DNA from 3 places in the Blautia pseudococcoides genome. Region 1 is predicted to be linked to each of the others. Evidence: predicted binding sites of a transcription regulator. Region 1 holds the regulator's gene; each other region holds the start of a gene.
What was found. Region 1 encodes HrcA, which represses chaperone genes, less so after heat shock. Its sites were predicted from a motif close to TGTTAGCACTCNNNNNNNNNGAGTGCTAACA; they were not measured.
Positions count from the first base shown of each region.

Region 2: a site for HrcA is predicted at 4,106-4,136, ahead of htpG (molecular chaperone HtpG). Genes of this name have one in related genera too.
Region 3: a site for HrcA is predicted at 3,734-3,764, ahead of A4V09_RS05855 (Hsp20/alpha crystallin family protein). Genes of this name have one in related genera too.

Region 1 covers NZ_CP015405.2:3,217,867-3,223,901, forward strand. Annotated here, with positions in the region: gene dnaK (molecular chaperone DnaK) at 1-20, opposite strand, end outside; gene grpE (nucleotide exchange factor GrpE) at 167-841, opposite strand; gene hrcA (heat-inducible transcriptional repressor HrcA) at 859-1,896, opposite strand; gene A4V09_RS25490 (hypothetical protein) at 2,166-2,402, opposite strand; gene A4V09_RS15375 (SLC13 family permease) at 2,610-4,121, opposite strand; gene uvrB (excinuclease ABC subunit UvrB) at 4,365-6,035, opposite strand, start outside.
Region 2 covers NZ_CP015405.2:2,119,007-2,125,041, reverse strand. Annotated here, with positions in the region: gene A4V09_RS10160 (HAD family hydrolase) at 1-217, shown strand, start outside; gene A4V09_RS10155 (Cof-type HAD-IIB family hydrolase) at 195-983, shown strand; gene A4V09_RS10150 (glyoxalase) at 980-1,243, shown strand; gene A4V09_RS10145 (aldehyde dehydrogenase) at 1,536-2,903, shown strand; gene A4V09_RS10140 (class I SAM-dependent methyltransferase) at 2,958-3,608, shown strand; gene A4V09_RS25745 (hypothetical protein) at 3,787-3,918, shown strand; gene htpG (molecular chaperone HtpG) at 4,253-6,035, shown strand, end outside.
Region 3 covers NZ_CP015405.2:1,258,411-1,264,445, reverse strand. Annotated here, with positions in the region: gene A4V09_RS05885 (vWA domain-containing protein) at 1-331, opposite strand, end outside; gene A4V09_RS05880 (hypothetical protein) at 328-681, opposite strand; gene A4V09_RS05875 (NAD(P)-dependent oxidoreductase) at 668-1,534, opposite strand; gene A4V09_RS05870 (acyl carrier protein) at 1,604-1,852, opposite strand; gene A4V09_RS05860 (arginase family protein) at 2,093-2,872, opposite strand; gene A4V09_RS05855 (Hsp20/alpha crystallin family protein) at 3,184-3,636, opposite strand; gene A4V09_RS05850 (4Fe-4S dicluster domain-containing protein) at 3,892-5,196, opposite strand; gene A4V09_RS05845 (nitroreductase family protein) at 5,207-5,725, opposite strand; gene A4V09_RS05840 (D-alanyl-D-alanine carboxypeptidase family protein) at 5,791-6,035, opposite strand, start outside.

The sequences.
Region 1 (6,035 bases):
ATACCTATAATTTTACCCATGATAAATTCCTCCTGAATTTAAAATCAATTACTTTTTCTGTTCACAGCGGTTTTGCGCTCCGCCAAAGCGTCTCATCTATAAGATAAAATCCAACGGACTGTTCCGCCGGAGAATTTGAGTTGCGCCATAGGCGCATCTTCTAAAACTAATTGGCAACCTTTACCATGCTGTGTCTCACTACGTGGTCTTTGTAAAGATAGCCTTTCTGGAATTCTTCAACTACCTCATTCTCCCCGGCTTCTTCATCCTCCACATGCATGACTGCATTGTGGTAATCCGGATTGAATTCCTGTCCTACTGCTTCAATGGGCTTTACGCCGATTTCTTCAAAGACGGTCATCATCTGCTTGTAAATCTTTGTCATGCCGTCAGCAAAGGGACTTTCTTTTTCATTCTCCGGAACTGCTGCCAGACCTCTTTCAAAGTTGTCAACCACCGGAAGGATCTTTTCAATCACTTCACGCGCACCAATCTCATACATGGATGCTTTTTCCTTCTCCGTGCGCTTTCTGAAGTTGTCGAACTCTGCCATCTGGCGTTTCACCATATCGGTGAGTTCTTCTATCTTTTCATCTTTTTTATCTTTTTTCTTTTTACCAAACAGGCCTTTTTTCTCTGTTGACTTTCCTTTTCCCTGGTCAGCCTGCCCGTCTGTCTGCTCTTCTGTTTCCTCCGCAGACTGGTCAGCAGCCTCACCGGCCTCTTCACAGGTGGCCTCCTCTGCCAGAGCCTTGTCGTCTTCCTCTAATATTTCTTCTGCTTTCTCTTCAGAAGCCGCATCCGGCTGCATCTCTTCATATAATTCCTTTTCTTCTGACACGAATCCGTACCGCCTTTCTAGGTTTTCTTAAATATATTGTCCAACTGCGTCTTCAGCGTTTTTAAATTATCCACTACGTTCTCGTAATCCATACGCTTGGGGCCGATAATACCGATGGTGCCCTGCATCCCGCCTCCTAAATCGTATGTGGCTGTCACAACGCTGCAGTCTTTCATAGTCTTTACAGGGGTTTCATTTCCAATGTATACCTGAATGCCGGTATTTTCTTCGGAATTCATAGTATCTTTTACCAAATCTACCAGCTCCTGCTTTTCCTCAAAGGCGGAAATCAGTTCACTGGCCTTTGAGGTGTCCGCCAGCTCCGGATACTTGAAAATATTCGTGGTGCCGCTGGTATAAATCTCCACCTCATCATCATCCACCGCAATGGCATTGGCCACCGCGTCAATGACACTTCCCACAACAGCGCTGTGGATACCTGCCTGTTCTTTCATCTTGGTGATCATGCCCAGGTTGATCTCCTCAATGGTGAGACCATTTAACTGGGTATTGAGAAGCAGGTTCAGCTTCAATATTGTGTCATCATCCATAGGCTCCTGAAGGGTTATCATATGATTCTTAACAATATTTCCTTCAATCACCAAAACTGCCAGCAGCTGCATCTCAGCAACCCTGGAAAGCTGAATGAATTTTAATTTGTTTGTATGATAGGTCGGGCCTGTGATCATGGTTGCGTAGTTGGTGTTGGATGCCAGAACCTTCACCACCTGTTTGAGCACCTTTTCCATTTTATCGGTCCGCTCGATCATCATTTCCTTGATCTCCGAAACTTCCTCTTCCTTCTCACGCATCAGCTCATCCACATAGAGACGATAGCCTGTGTCTGAGGGAATCCGTCCTGCTGAAGTGTGGGGCTGTACAATATACCCCAGTTCCTCCAGGTCTGACATCTCGTTCCGGATGGTCGCAGAGCTGAGATTCAGGTCAGTGTATTTTGAAATCGTTCTCGAACCAACCGGTTCGCCGGTCTCCAGATACGTACGGATAATGGCTTTTAATATCTTTCGTTTCCGCTCATCCAGTTCACTGTCCATTATTATCTCCTTTCTGCTTCTGCATTGATAGGGCCGGATCTCTTTTCCGGTATTGTTAGCACTCGTTTGCATGGAGTGCTAACATCTATGTTCTAAAGATAGCACCAGCGTGTTTATTTGTCAAGGGCTTTATGTTTTTTTTAGAAAGTTTCAGAATCTGCATAATAAATAAAGTACAAACAGCAGACAAAAAACAGAGAGACTGTATATACTTAACAGCATTCCCTCTGTTTTGTCATAATATATCAGAAATTTTTGACGGTGGTCATTTATTTAATAGGTACAATGTAGCCATCATCCTCTGTGAGAAGCTGATCACCTTCCGGATAAGATTTTACAAACAGCAGACTTTTTTGTTCCGTATATCCTTGCATTTGTTGATCAGGATTCTGGTCATCCAGGTACGGAAATACCTTTCTTCCCTGAGCCGGTCTATTTTTTCCCAGCAGGTAGAATGGTTTCAGAGATGTCTCCCGCTCCTGCGCTTTTTTTATAAGATCATTCATATGAAGTTCCTTTCTTCCGCACGTACGTTTCCACATGTTTTTCATGTTTCTGCTTATTAGTCAGGAAGTTTGCCGGAAATGTTTCAAACTATTTAGATATTTTGTAAAACAGGAGGATTTTCATGATGTGCGCCCATTCCGCCCGACGGACTTTTCTATATAACAAAACAGCCGGCGTACCCTTTGAAACGATGCGCCGGCCGTATATTATACTGCTGCCTTTTTATTAAATACTTTATTGATAACAAATACCACGATGACCAGCGCCGCAACGGCAAATCCAAGGGAAGCGGCGCTTTTCGTTGCCCCTGCGATAATAAAGGCAATGAGAGCGATCACACCGTTCACCAGCGCGTAGGGAAGCTGGGTCCTTACATGTTCAACCAGATCACATTCTGCACCTGTGGAGGACAGAATGGTGGTATCAGAGATCGGGGAGCAATGGTCTCCAAACAGGCCGCCGGAGAGAACCGCCCCTACCGCTATGGCAAACGGTATGGAGAATGCCTGGGCCATTGGTATGGCAAGAGGCATCATAATTGCGAAGGTTCCCCATGAGCTGCCTGTGGAAAAAGACACAAATGCCCCAAACAGGAAGATGGCTGCAGGAACCAGCGCTGCGGAAAAGCTCATGGATTTCAGCACATCCACAATGAACTGTGCTGTACCCAGCTCACTGATCATGCTTCCCAGAGACCAGGCAAGGATCAGGGTGATGGCCACGTCCGTCATGCCTTTCATACCGCCCACATATACTTTGAACGTTTCACTGAAGTTCATAACTTTAAAAAGGCATATCATAAGGATCAGTACCAATGCCCCGAAAAAGTATCCCATGGTAAGCGCAACCCTGAATTCATTGCCATCCACTTTTTTAAAGGGAAATCCCAATGGCGCCAGAGTAGCAAACAATGTGACGAATACAACTACAATAGGAAGAATCACCATAATGGGTTTTGCGTTCTTTTTGGAATATGCTCCGGTATTCTCCTCTTTCTCCACATGTTCGTCAAAGCTGTAATCCGCCTTTTCTTTTTCAGCCTTTTGTTCTGCTTTTTTCATCTGGAAAAAGTCTATTTTTGTAAAGGCTATGAGCGGAATCATGATGATCGCCAGGATCGCATAGATCTGGAAGGGAATCGCCCGGACAAATGTAGTATAATCCGATGCTTTTACCCCCAGGTTGTCAAACTCTGACTGGATGAGCCCCATAATGTATACGCCCCAGCCGATAAAGGGAATCAAAATAGCCACCGGTGAGGACGTGGAGTCCAGGATCCAGGCCAATTTTTCCCTGGAAATCTTCAGTTTGTCAAACAGAGGCCTAAACACAGGCCCTACCAGAAGCGGGGTACCCAAATCCGAAAAGAAGATAATGATGCCCCCGGCCCAGGCGCAGAGCTGTGCTTTCAGCTTTGTGTTCACATAGCGGTATGCACTCTGCCCAAAAGCCTGTGCCCCTCCTGACTTTTCCATGAGCTTGATAAATCCTCCGATGAACACTACCAAAACGATCACACCTGCATTATAACTGTCCGTAAGCTGCACGAATAAATAATCACCAATCATGGATTTCACAGCCAAAAACGGATTACCATGGCTGAAGATCAATACACCGGTAAGCCCTCCGCAGAAAAGGGAAAGGATCACATTTCGGCTCTTGATCGCCAGGATAACGGCTATGACAGGCGGCAGTAAACTTAAAATACCGTAATTCATAGGTTTCCTCCCAATATTAATATTTTCACATAAGAAAAGGCCTTGGCTGGATATTTTAAAACAGCCGCGGTCCTGTATTCCTGTCCCGCCCAGGGACAGTCCATGAGTAATATTACATTATTCTGAATAAATTTACAAGAAATTTATTTTATCTCTGCTCCGCAATGTCTGAAAATTGCTTCCGGCAAACGGTGCGTCACCATTTGCCGGAATATTTTTCAGACACATGCTGGCTTAGACCGATCAATTCTCTGAAATCTCCTCCAGATTTTTTCTAAGCTCTATCATCTTATCACGCAGCTCTGCTGCCATCTCGAAATTCAAATCTGCTGCTGCTGCCCGCATCTGTTTTTCTACATCCTGAATCAGCTTCTTCAGTTCTTTTTTGTTCATGGACTCCGGATCTTTCATCAGCTTATGCTCCGTCTCTGCCACACTCTTGGAGATGTTGATCAGATCGCGGACCGCCTTCCTGATCGTCTGGGGTGTGATGCCGTGGGCTTCGTTGTACTCCTGCTGCAGCTTACGGCGGCGCATGGTTTCGTCAATGGCAAGACGCATGGAGTCCGTTATTTTATCGCCATACATGATAACACGCCCATCGGAGTTACGGGCCGCACGTCCAATGGTCTGGATCAGGGATGTCTCAGAACGCAGGAAACCTTCTTTATCCGCATCAAGGATCGCCACAAGGGTGATTTCCGGGATATCCAGACCTTCACGGAGGAGGTTAATGCCTACCAGAACATCAAACACATTTAACCGCATATCACGGATTATTTCTGTACGTTCCAGGGTGTCGATATCTGAATGCAGGTATTTAATACGGATGCCCAGTTCTTTCATATAATCTGTCAGGTCCTCTGCCATCCGCTTGGTCAGGGTGGTTATGAGAACCTTATTGCCTTTTTCCACCTCTTTGTTGACTTCCCCCACAAGGTCGTCAATCTGTCCCGCAACAGGGCGCACCTCCACCATGGGGTCCAGAAGTCCTGTGGGCCGGATGATCTGCTCTGCGCGCAGCAGTTCATGATTTGCCTCATAGTCCCCTGGCGTGGCAGACACAAACATGATCTGGTCTATTTTGTTCTCAAACTCCTCAAAATTCAGAGGTCGGTTATCAAGAGCTGACGGCAGGCGGAAACCATAGTCAACCAGTGTACTCTTCCTGGAGCGGTCACCTGCGTACATACCCCGTATCTGGGGAATAGTCTTGTGGGATTCATCCACAATGATCAGATAGTCATCCCCAAAATAGTCCATGAGGGTATAGGGCGCCTCCCCCGGTTCCAGACCGGATAAATGGCGGGAATAGTTCTCAATCCCCGAGCAGAATCCCGTCTCTTTCAGCATTTCTATATCAAAGTTGGTCCTCTCGGAAATTCTCTGTGCTTCCAGCAGTTTGTCCTCACTGCGGAAATAGTCCACCCGCTCTTTTAACTCCTCCTCAATATTCACAGCCGCCTTCCGTATCTGCTCAATGGGAACTACATAATGGGAGGCAGGGAAAATGGCAATGTGATTGAGCTGGGACTTGATCTCACCGGTCAGCGTGTCAATCTGTGTGATCCTGTCGATCTCATCCCCGAAAAATTCCACCCGCACTGCCATGTCTGTATAATCCGCCGGAAAGATTTCCAGCACATCCCCGCGCACACGGAAAGTACCTCGGTGAAAATCCATGTCATTTCTGTCATACTGAATGTCGATCAGCTCCCGCACCACCACATCCCTGTCCTTTTCCATCCCCGGACGAAGGGAGATGATCATGTTCTGGTAATCCTTTGGGCTTCCAATGCCGTAGATACAGGAAACACTGGAAATAATGATAACATCCTTCCGCTCACTCAGGGAGGAAGTGGCGGAGAGACGGAGCTTGTCGATCTCATCGTTGACTGAGGAGTCTTTTGCTAT
Region 2 (6,035 bases), 1.1 Mb from region 1:
GCTTGGGGTCACACCGGATGAATGTCTGTATCTGGGGGATACCAATACGGATATGGATACGGGAAAGGCGGCGGGAATGTTTACGATTGGCGTCACATGGGGATTCCGCCCCAGAAAAGAGCTGGAAGAACATGAGGCTAAAAAAATAGTGGACAGACCAAATGAAGTGCTGGCATTTGTGAAGGAGAGAAATCATGCTGAAACTCATTGCCAGTGATCTGGACGGAACGCTTCTGCAGGGGACAAGGGAAATTTCCAAAGAAGCGGTAGGGATGATCAAAAAACTATCTGAAATGGGAATCTTATTTGTGGCAGCCAGCGGCAGGCAGTATCCCAATCTGCGCAGATTGTTTGAGCCTGTGAAGGATGATATCGCATATATTTGTGAAAATGGCGCGCTTGTGGTCTATCAGGGCAGAGTCCTACATAAAGATGTGTTTGACAGGACATTAGGAGATGAGATACTGGAGAACATTCTTAAGAAGGAAAGCGCGGAGGCTCTGGTCTCCGGTGAGAGCACATGTTATGTCCAGCCAAAACAGGAATCTTTTTATGACCATATCGCTAATTTTGTGAAAAATGATGTAACTCTTATGGATGATATTTTCCGTATAGAGGAGCCATACCTGAAGATATCGGTGTATGAGGAGGCAGGGGTGGAGGAAATCTATCCTTACTGGAAAGAAAAATTCGGGGAGAGAGCCACCGTGGTGACCTCCGGATTTGCCTGGCTGGATATGATGCCAAAGGGCGCGGATAAGGGAAACGCCATGGAGATACTGCAGCGGAGCCTGCACATCAGACCGGAGGAGTGCGCAGCCTTTGGTGACAATTATAATGATCTGGAGATGCTTGCCAGAGTAAAGTACAGCTATGCCGCAGGTGATGCAAAAGAGACAGTGAAAAGGGCGTGCAGAGCGGAAACAAAACGGGTGGAAACCGTTTTAAATAATATAATCATTAAAGGAGGATATGCAGAATGAACGAATTCAGTGATGAATGCTTACTCACATTTTTACAGAATCAGGGGCAGCTGTTTGCCGAGCCGGTGGCGGAGACTGTGGAGGAGGCTGAGGCCTTTCTGGAGGACTGTATGGCTGTTGTGGTGGAGTCTATTGAGGAAGTCAGGGAGTATTTTGAGGAAAACGGGATGGATGTGGATGGAATGTCCCTGGATGAGATCGAGGAGGCAAGTGAAGTATTTCCGCTGCCGAATGGGCAGTATTTGATCGTAGAGGGATAAGATTTGGGGGGCTGCGATGCGGCGGTATCGTGGTGTTGGCAGACAAGGTTGTTGATTTAATGGTGGGAAAGCCGGAAAAGGGTGGGAAATGCCTTTTTTCGGCTTTTTTAGTTTGTTGGGATTGAAAGGCGGACGGAAGAGAAAGACAGGGAGCCGGGGGTTTCTGACTAGGTAGTGAAGGGGGCTTGAGGAGGGAGTGTATTGTACGGAAATAATGAGGGGGATAGAGGTGCCTTGTTCTTTTTGGGGAAATGTATTACAATAGGGGAAAGTGCGGAAAAGAGGTAGGTGTATGAAAATAGATGAACTGGTGCGGGGGCAGAGGAGGTTTTTTGAGAAGGGACATACGAAGTCTTTGGCGTTTCGGATGCAGGCGCTGGAGCGTTTGGAGAAGATTGTGAAGAGGAATGAGGGGGAGATACGGCATGCTTTGTATCAGGATCTGCATAAATCTTCTTTTGAGTCTTATATGACGGAGATGGGGATGGTTTTCAGTGAGCTGGATTTTGTGAAGAGGCATTTGAAGGGGTGGATGAGGAAGAAAACGGTGCCCACGCCTTTGGCGCAGTTTCCGTCCAGGAGTTTTGTGACGTATGAACCTTACGGGGTGGTGCTGGTGATGGCGCCGTGGAATTATCCTTTTATGCTTTGTATGGACCCCCTGATCGGGGCGGTTGCTGCCGGGAATTGTTGTATACTGAAACCTTCCGGATATGCGAAGCATGTGTCGGCTGTGATCGTTAAGATGATCCGTGAGGCTTTTCCGCCGGAATTTGTAGCTGTGGTGGAAGGGGGACGGGCGGAGAATCAGGAGCTTTTGGAGCAGCGGTTTGATTATATTTTTTTTACGGGCGGTGTAACAGTGGGCAGGCTGGTGATGGAAAAGGCAGCCCGGTATCTGACGCCGGTCACATTGGAACTCGGGGGGAAGAGTCCCTGTATCGTGGACAATACGGCTAATCTGAAGATGGCGGCCAAAAGGCTGGTGTTCGGTAAATATTTGAACAGCGGGCAGACTTGTGTGGCGCCGGATTATCTGCTTGTGCAGGAGGATGTAAAAGAGAAATTTCTGGTTTATGTGAAGCATTTTATCAGGCAGATGTTTGGAAAGGAACCGTTGAAAAATCCGGATTATCCGCGGATGATCAATGAGAAGCATTACCACAGGGTGATGGGACTGCTTAAGGGTGAGAAGGCTGAGACGGGCGGTTATGGGGATGAGAAGCGTCTGCAGATCGCGCCTACGGTACTGACCGGTATTACGGAAGGATCTCCTGTGATGCAGGAGGAGATTTTCGGCCCGGTGCTTCCGGTACTCACGTTCGGAGAGATAGAAGAAGCAATAAAGTTTATAAAAGAAAGGGAGAAGCCGCTGGCTTTGTACCTTTTTACAAGGGATGCGAGGACGGAGAAAAGGGTTTTAAGGAATCTTTCTTTTGGCGGGGGCTGTATTAACGATACGATCATTCATCTGGCTACGCCCCATATGGGCTTCGGCGGAGTGGGCGGAAGCGGTATGGGGAGTTATCATGGAAAAGAAAGTTTTGATACCTTCAGCCATAAAAAGAGTGTGGTGAAGAAGTCGGATATCATAGATCTGCCTATTCGCTATCAGCCCTATACAGAGGGAAAAGAATGGCTGCTCCGCAGATTTTTATAATGGATTAAACAGCGGATGCAGTCCGTGGTAATGTCAGGAAAGGGGAAACATGAGATGTCAAAAAAACCATCAGACAATGAATATTTCTGGAACAGGAGATCCGGAATTTATGACGACCAGGTATGGAAGGAATATAAAATGGCTTATAAAAAAACAGTGAAACGTTCACTGCCGTACCTGCATGAGGAGGCAAAAGTCCTGGATTTTGGATGCGGGACAGGGAATACCACCATCCCTATCTCGCAGAAGGTGAAGGAGATCGTGGCTATTGATACATCAGAAGAGATGATGGAAAAAGCGGTGCAGAAGGCAGCGGGGGAAAGGTGTCAGAATATTACCTTCTGTCATACAGATATGATGAATTTCAGCGGTGAACCGGAGAGCTTTGATGTGGTGACTGCTTTTAATGTACTTTTATATCTGCAGGACAGGGATGAAGCGCTGGAAAAGATATGGTCTCTGCTGAAGCCCGGCGGGGTGTTTCTATCCGCCACAGACTGTCTGGGCAGGAATTTTTCAAGAGATTCGGTCAAAAAGTTTGTAAAAAGTAAACTGCATTTGATGCCTTATGTGGCTTTTGATACGCCGATCGGCCTTATGCGGAAAATCCAGAAAAAGGGCTTTCTGGTACTGGAGATCGTAAATCTTCATAGGAATCCGCCGAATATTTTTATTGTAGCGCAGAAAATTGACAAGAAGGAATAAATTAACACCCGTTATACGGGCAAATCATGATACTAATTATATCTCTGGTCATTTGTATATGACCGGGGATATTTTTAAATACACTGGAAAGGCATTTGTTTTGCCAAGTTAGTATCCCAAGGTGTGAATATGTCACGGCATGTTTGATTACCTGGAATGGAGAGGGGAGTTGTCATTTTTGCAGAGTGAATTTAATGAAATAGACGCTCTCGTATTCTCCATACTTGCATATTTGGATTTTACAGGATTTGAAGGAGATAATGCAGTGTTTTTTAAGGATGCAGTCCATGTGAGGAACGGGAAGAGTTAGTTGCAACTGTCTTTATTGTCTATGCAAAAAACTTTTATGGAAATGGGATTGAAAAAGCAGGCACAATTGATGATAAGTTTGAGCAAAGTTGTTTTTAACAATGATACTTTTACAACTAATAACATATTAAATCTGTTTTTGGACAAAGAGGACAAAGAAATTAGATGAACAGGCCAAAGATCAAATTTGTTAGCACTCATTTAAAATGAGTGCTAATTTTCTCTTGACTTTTTGTCAAATGGGTATTAATATTATTTTTAGCTGCAGCAAACCGGAGTATGGTTTTCTGCAATAAAAACAAGAATACAGAGAAAAGGCAAAGGAGATGCATATCATGGCTAACAAGCGTGGTAATTTATCAATCAATAGCGACAACATTTTTCCTATTATCAAGAAATGGTTGTATTCCGACCATGACATTTTCTTCCGTGAGATGATTTCCAACGGATGTGATGCCATCACCAAACTGAAAAAATTAGAGGTTATGGGTGAGTACACATTCCCGGAAGGACATAAGAACAGAATTGAAGTGATCGTGAATCCGGAAGAAAAGACTCTGAAATTTATCGACACCGGACTTGGCATGACTGCTGATGAGGTGGAAGAATATATCACTCAGATCGCATTTTCAGGCGCAACAGAGTTTCTGGAGAAATACAAAGACAAGACAAACGAAGACCAGATCATCGGCCATTTCGGTCTGGGATTCTACTCCGCTTTCATGGTAGCTGACGAAGTGCACATTGATACACTTTCCTACAAAGAGGATTCCGTACCGGTACACTGGGAATGTGACGGCGGCACAGAGTATGAGATCGGAGAGGGCAGCCGTACAGAGGTTGGTACGGAGATCACCCTTTTCCTCAATGAGGATGCTCTGGAGTTTGCCAATGAATACCGTGCAAGAGAAATTATTGAAAAATACTGTTCCTTCATGCCGGTTGAGATTTTCCTGTCCAAAGCTAACGCAGAGCAGGAATATGAGACCATTGACGAGGCGGACCTGAAAGAGGATGATGTGGTTGTAGAGCATATCCACGAGGAGGCTAAGACAGAGGAGAAGGAAAACGAGAACGGCGACAAAGAGATCGTTGAGGTTTCACCGGCTCAGGACAAAGTAAAGATCAATAAACGCCCGGTATCTTTAAGCGATACCCATCCGCTGTGGACAAAACATCCCAATGACTGCACAGACGAGGAGTACAAAGAGTTCTACAGAAAAGTATTTATGGATTACAAGGAGCCTCTGTTCTGGATCCATCTGAACATGGATTATCCGTTCAACCTGAAAGGTATCCTGTATTTCCCGAAGATCAACATGGAATATGAATCCATTGAGGGAACCATCAAGCTGTACAACAACCAGGTGTTCATTGCGGACAATATTAAGGAAGTGATCCCTGAATTCTTAATGCTGTTAAAGGGTGTGATCGACTGCCCGGACCTGCCTCTGAATGTATCCAGAAGTGCGCTGCAGAACGACGGATTTGTAAAGAAAATTTCTGAGTATATCAGCAAAAAGGTAGCTGACAAGCTGTCCGGCATGTGCAAGACAGACAGGGAAAACTATGAAAAATACTGGGACGATATCAGTCCGTTTATCAAATTTGGCTGCTTAAAGGATACAAAATTCTCAGAGAGAATGATGGATTACATCCTGTATAAGAATATCGACGGCAAGTATCTGACTCTGGAGGACTGCATCAAAGCCAATGAAAAACCGGAAGAGGCCAAAGAGGCTGAGGAAACTGTAGTTGAGGAAACAAAAGAGGAGACTGCAGAGGACGGCAAGAAAGATGAAGAAGAGAAAGAGCCGGAGAAGACCAATATTTACTATGTGACAGATGAGGTGCAGCAGAGCCAGTATATTAATATGTTCAGGGAAGAGGGCCAGGATGCTGTCATCATGAAGCACAATATTGACTCCCCGTTCATCTCCCATGTAGAGCAGATCAAAGAAAATGTGAGATTCCTGCGCATTGACGCGGATATCAATGACTCTGTAAAAGAAGATGACGCAGCAGCGCTGGAGGAGGAGACAAAAACACTTTCAGAACTGTTTAAGAAGGTGCTGAATAAAGAGAACCTGACCGTCAAGGTGGAAAAACTGAAAAATG
Region 3 (6,035 bases), 2.0 Mb from region 1:
AGTCCACCGTATACTCTGCCACCATGTCACAGGCCAGATCCCACAATGTTTCCTCTCTCTTTTCCCGGTCAGCTGGGTGCAGATAGAGACAGTGGAACAGGCTGTGCAGATACATTCTGTTTATGTATTTCCTGCCCTTTTCCTGAAAATCAGACAGAACAGCCGCCGGGGAATAATGAATCACCCTGCCGTCTGTACAGGGACAGATGCATTTCTCATCCGCACCGGTTTTCAAATAGCTGCATGCCAGCGCAAAAAAAGGACAGGCGCAGGAAATTTCCTGAATGGCCAGTGCCCAGATTTCCTGCGCAATTTCCTCTGCCTGTCTCATAATTCCATATCCTTTCCGCCAAATCCGAACTGCTCCTCTTTCTTTGACAGAAGCCACAAAACACATTCCGTATTTCCATACTTCTGAGCCAATGCCAAAAGCTCGTTCATCTGCACAAGCGTCACCTCTGACAGGCCAAACAGAGCCTTTACTTTCTCTGTTTCCCTGGTCAAGATCAGCTTTTCCATAGCAGGACGAAAGCGTTTTTTCAGATATTCCCTGTACCGGGCATATAAAACAGTGTCCTGTGGGCACAGTTCAAAAAAACGCTCCAGCGCAATCGCAAGGCGGATGCTTTCCTGTCCGCTTGACAGAAATTTATCATCCAGCTCCCTGCTACTGTTCTTCATAATATTTTATCAGGGCCTGAGTACCCATATCTCCCATTCCCTCTTCATCCAGCTTCTTATACATATCAAGCACTTCCATAAGGATGGGGAGTGTCAGCTTTCTGGCATCTGATTCCTCCAGCGCAATTTTCATATCCTTGATATAGTGTTTAATGAAAAATCCGGGGTCGTAATCCCCTTTTAACAAGCGGGGTGCCATGTTATCCATCTGCCAGCTTCCCGCTGCGCCCTGGCTGATACTGTCCAGCATAGTCTGCACATCAAGACCTGCTGCGCGGGCATAGGTGATGGCCTCACACACGCCGGCGATCACTCCGCCCAGCGCGATCTGGTTGGCTGCCTTTGTATGCTGTCCGTTGCCGGCTTTTCCCTCGTAGATGATAGTCTTGCCCATGGATTTAAACAGCTCCAGGCAGGCTTCAAAAGCCTCCTCATCACCGCCGGCCATAATGGACAATGTACCGTGTCTTGCGCCCACATCTCCGCCGGATACCGGGGCATCCACTGCGTATATTCCGGCTTCCCTGGCTCTCTCGTAAATCTCCACAGAAAGCTTTGGACTGGTGGTGGTCATGTCAATGACATAGGTTCCTGGCCTGGCATTTGCTATGATTCCGGCCCCGCCAAAATAGACCTCCCATACATCTTCAGGATAACCCACCATGGTGATGACAGCTTCCCTGTCTTTGACACAGTCTGCAATGGTGTCACACCATAAAGCACCCTCCTCAATAATATCCGCCACCTTCTCTTTTGTTCTGGTATAGACAGACAGTTCATACCCTGCTTTCATCAGATTGCGTACCATGGATTTCCCCATGACTCCCACACCGATAAAACCTATTTTTTTCATTTCTTACACCTCTTCTCGGTTTTCACTTTTAACAGTTTACCATAATTCAGAAGATTTTACACCTGTTTTTTACAGACTGTACGGCAGCGCCTTTTTCTGCATGTATTCTATCACATCCCGCACCTGGGACAGTTTCCACACATCCCGCACAGGAATTTCCACCTGAAACCTGTCCTCAAAGGCACATACAAGATTTGCCACATCCAAAGAATTCAGCGCCAGATCCCTGATAAAATCCGTATCGGGGGTCAGTTCGCTGATTCCGGTCACCTGATAAACCAGTTCTTCAATCACAGACAGGAAATCTTCCCCGCGCATTAAAAACGCCCCCTTCTTATTTTTTGGATAGATGTCTTTTTAAATTCCGCTTCCGTCATGCGGATAAGCTGGATCCTTTGATGGAACGGCAGCTTTTTATTCAGCTCATAAATCTCCTCCTGAATCCGGACAGCCGGGATCCTTCTCCCCTTGGATACCCTTGCTATTTCCCTTCTTATTATTACAATTTCCGACATTTGCAATTTGGGTTTTTATTATACAGTCATCCAATTCCCCCTGTCAATCATTCTGATAAGAATTACTATTATTAAGAAATTTTACCAACACTTTAGCCATTACCTGTTGTAATCTTTTATTTGTCTGACTGTTTATGTGTAATTCCCTATTTTCACAGAAACCGCCTTCCGGTGGATTTTCACCGCAGATGTCTGCTCCAATACATTTCCTTGCGGCCGCGGCCTCCTCGATCCAGCCTGTGAGACAGTCCAGTTTCACTTCCCCCTGGTCCCAGTTCGTGGCTGCATCCTCACGGCAGAGAATGTCCTTGTCCACAGAAATGTATAAAGGCCAGGGATCCTTCTCTAAAAACTCATAAAATTTTTCCATGCTTCCTTCCCCCAGTTCCTCCCCTGATATCCATGTCACCCGGTCTGCAGGGATATCCCTTTTAAGGTCCGCCTCTTTCGGACCTGCAATACACACACTTTTCAGCATAGGATTGGACAACAGGGCCTCCCTCACCCAGCTACCGCAGGACAAAAGCCCGAAAAACGCGGACTCCTGCATATCTGTATGGTTGTCAAAGAGAAGAAGGGAAAACGGTGTGTCTATCATCTCCATCCAGAGTTTGCTCACATAGTGATAATTGCCGGAATCCAGAAAATGGATACCATAAGGGCCGTACGTTTCCATTTTCCCCTTGATCTCCTGCTCTGCCTCACCGGTACAGTAGCAGTTCACACCTTCCGCCCGGGTAAGATCCATCATCTCATATGATTCCTGTTTATAAAAATCCTCCTCCGGATACACACCGGAAAAATTCATGATAACTGTTTTCATATCTGGACATCTCCTGTTTTTTCTTTTACCATAGCACAGACGGGCAGAATTTGTAAACCGTACATGACTGTGAAGGCCACCGGCTGTTACAACCGTAGTTACTGTTCACGCGCCACTGTCCCGCCAGGTGTTTTCAGGCCGAAGGCATGATAATCCCAAGGCAGCCAGCGCGATATGGAGCAGAATGCTCCATATCTGTACATCGCGAAGCGTGTTGCTGGGCACGGAGTGAACAGTAACCAACCGTACACCCAAAAGGACCGCCGCTTCCAAATGAAGCGGCGGCCCTTAAAGGAGGAGTAACAAAAAGCTTATCCTTCGATGGAGATATACTTGTTCTCTTCAACCTGCTTTCTGTCCTTCTTTGGTACGGTCAGGCGAAGGATCCCATCTTCAAATTTGGCGTTGATCTCATTCTGGGTGATACCCTCTCCCACATAGAAGCTCCTGGAACAGCTTCCCGCATAACGCTCTCTGCGGATATATTTTCCTTCCTTGTCCTCTTTGTCTTTGTCAAGAGATTTTGCTGCCTGTATGATAAGATATCCGTTCTCCAGTCTGGCAGATACGTTCTCTTTCTTGAAGCCCGGCAGGTCGATATCAACTTCGTAGGAATCTTCCCTCTCTTTTACATCGGTCTTCATAAGATTCTTCTCGTTCTTTCCGTACAGAGGATTTTTTCTTCCGAAAAACTCTCTCTCAAAAGGAAAGTCCATCCATTCGTCAAATAAATCTTCTCCAAAAATACTGGGTATCATTCTCATAAGTCATTCTCCTTTCCATGTATATCAATCAACGAATTGTTACATATAACAGGGGATTCTTTCTTTTCCCTTGTTCTAATTGTAATATAGCACGCATTATTAGCAGTGTCAAGAGTAGAGTGCTAATTTCACACTTTTTTCACATTTTTCTTTTGTTGTGCGACTCATTAAAAAAGAACCCTCCGTTTCCATTTTCTGCACCTTATGCAAATCATGGAAACGAAAAGTTCCTTTTTAATTACTGAAACCAGCCTTTTATTTTTTCTTCCTGTTCTTATTCACAGCGCTGGACAGCAGTTTATCCAGATAAACGGATTTGAACTGCTTGCTGGCCAAGGCCTGTTTCAGCGGAGGAAGATTCAAAATGACACCAAACACGGCAGCCATGGCTCTGTGATTGGCAAATGCCTGATTGTCAAAAATAAGGTTCTGCAGGGTCCCTTTTTCAATGGCCTGCAGCACAAACCTGTGCGTGCTGTTCACCGGTGTTATGACCTGTACCGGGCGCCGCTGAAGTTTCAGGGAACCATTGGGGCATCTGGACGCGCACACACCGCAGCCAAGGCAGATATCCGTATCCACCACAGGGCGTTTTTTCTTTTTCCCGCCCTCCTGGACTTCCTCCATGGAAATGGCAAAAATGGGACATGCTTTTTCGCATTTTCCGCATCCCATACAGGTCGTGTCTTCCACCGACGGGATATAATTGGTAGTTGCAACAGGCTGCATGGGGGAAAACTTTCTGGCAGCCTGGAGGGCCTCGCAACAGCATCCGCAGCAGTTGCAGATAAATGCCGGGTCCTCCCTGACATTCTCCCCAATCTGCACAAGTCCCGCGTCATAAGAACGCTCCAGGGCATCCATGGCTTCCTCCTTGGAGATGAGCCTGGCATGTCCGCCGTGCTCTGCCAGAGAGCGGGCTACATTACCGAAAGTCAGGCATACATCCCAGGGAGCGTCAATCGCACAGGGATGTCCCGCGTGGAATGCCTTATGCCTGCAGTAGCAGGTGCCAAGGCCGATATACGCCGCCTCCTCCACTATGTGGCTGGCCCGCTCATGGTCCAGGATATGCAGCGTATTCTCCGTGGTAAGCACCGGTTCCTGAACGTAGACACGCCCAAGCTTCGTCTCTGTGGCATAGAAAAGATCTTTGACAAAATCCTCCTCCACATTCATATACTGATAATACAGTTCACTTAAATATTTCTGGTCAATGTCCCCCCTGGTCCGCATGAGCGCAAATTCAATGAATCCGGCCATGGGCGGCGGCATGACAAAACGGCGTACGCCCCTGTATGTGGAGTCCACCAGCAGAGCCTTCTCACACAGATGGTCCAGCACTTTTTCCGCCTTTGCCTCCGTGGTCCCCCAGATACGTGCCGCTTTTTTCAGCGTAAAGGGACGTACTGGCAGAAGCGCCACCCACTTTGCCTCTTTCTCTGTATAGAGTACCTGCAGGATCTTATAAAAAGTATCCGACGGCGGCGCTCCCTGGGTAAACCAGTTGATTCTGTCTTCCAGATTTTTATATGCGTCTTTTGATGTGATATGTCCCATTCTAAACGTCCTATTCTACAAAATGTACCTCTCCTGTTTTTTTCACTTCCTTGTTCTCAGATGCCGCAGCATATCCAAGAGCAGCCATGCCGAATACCTTATGTGATCTTGGAATATCCCAGCTGTTTAATATCTCCCGCACTTCAGACTCCTGGCAGAGATCGCGCATCTGGTTGATCCACACAGAACCGATACCAAAGGAATGGGCTGCCAGAAATATATTTTCCAGAGCACAGGCATTATCCTCCATGGAATGCCGGTTCTCCTTTTCATTGGACGGAATCACCAGAACCTGGGGGCTGTACATGTCATAGCCGTCTCTGCCAAGTTTCCTTCCGATCACCTCTGCCAGCTTCCGGATCTTATCTCTGTCCGTCACCACTGTAAATTTCCATGTCTGACGGTTCTGGCCGCTGGGTGCATAAAGACCTGCCTGCACAATCTGTTCCAGCTCATTCTTAAGGATTTCCTTATTCTGAAATGCCCGGATACTTCTTCTCGTCAAAATATTTTCCATTACTGCATTCATCCTGATTCCTCCTTGTGTTTTTCTTTATTTTATCACAATATCAAAGATTGTAAAGTGTCCGCCTCTCAGCCCGCCGCGCCGAAAGCCCATTTGTCCATGGTCTTCTCCAGACACCATGGAAAATCAATCTTTTTCACGGACTGCTTCACCTTCACAGGGCAGGTGAGAAATGTCTGCCCTCCTACCCGGTAAGTGATGGTTCCCACCTGGGTTCCCGCTCTTACGGGCGCTTTCAGAGATTCTTTTCCCTCATATCCCACTTCTATTTCCTCATCCTGGCGCATCAGCATTCCGAAATCCTTTGCCTTCT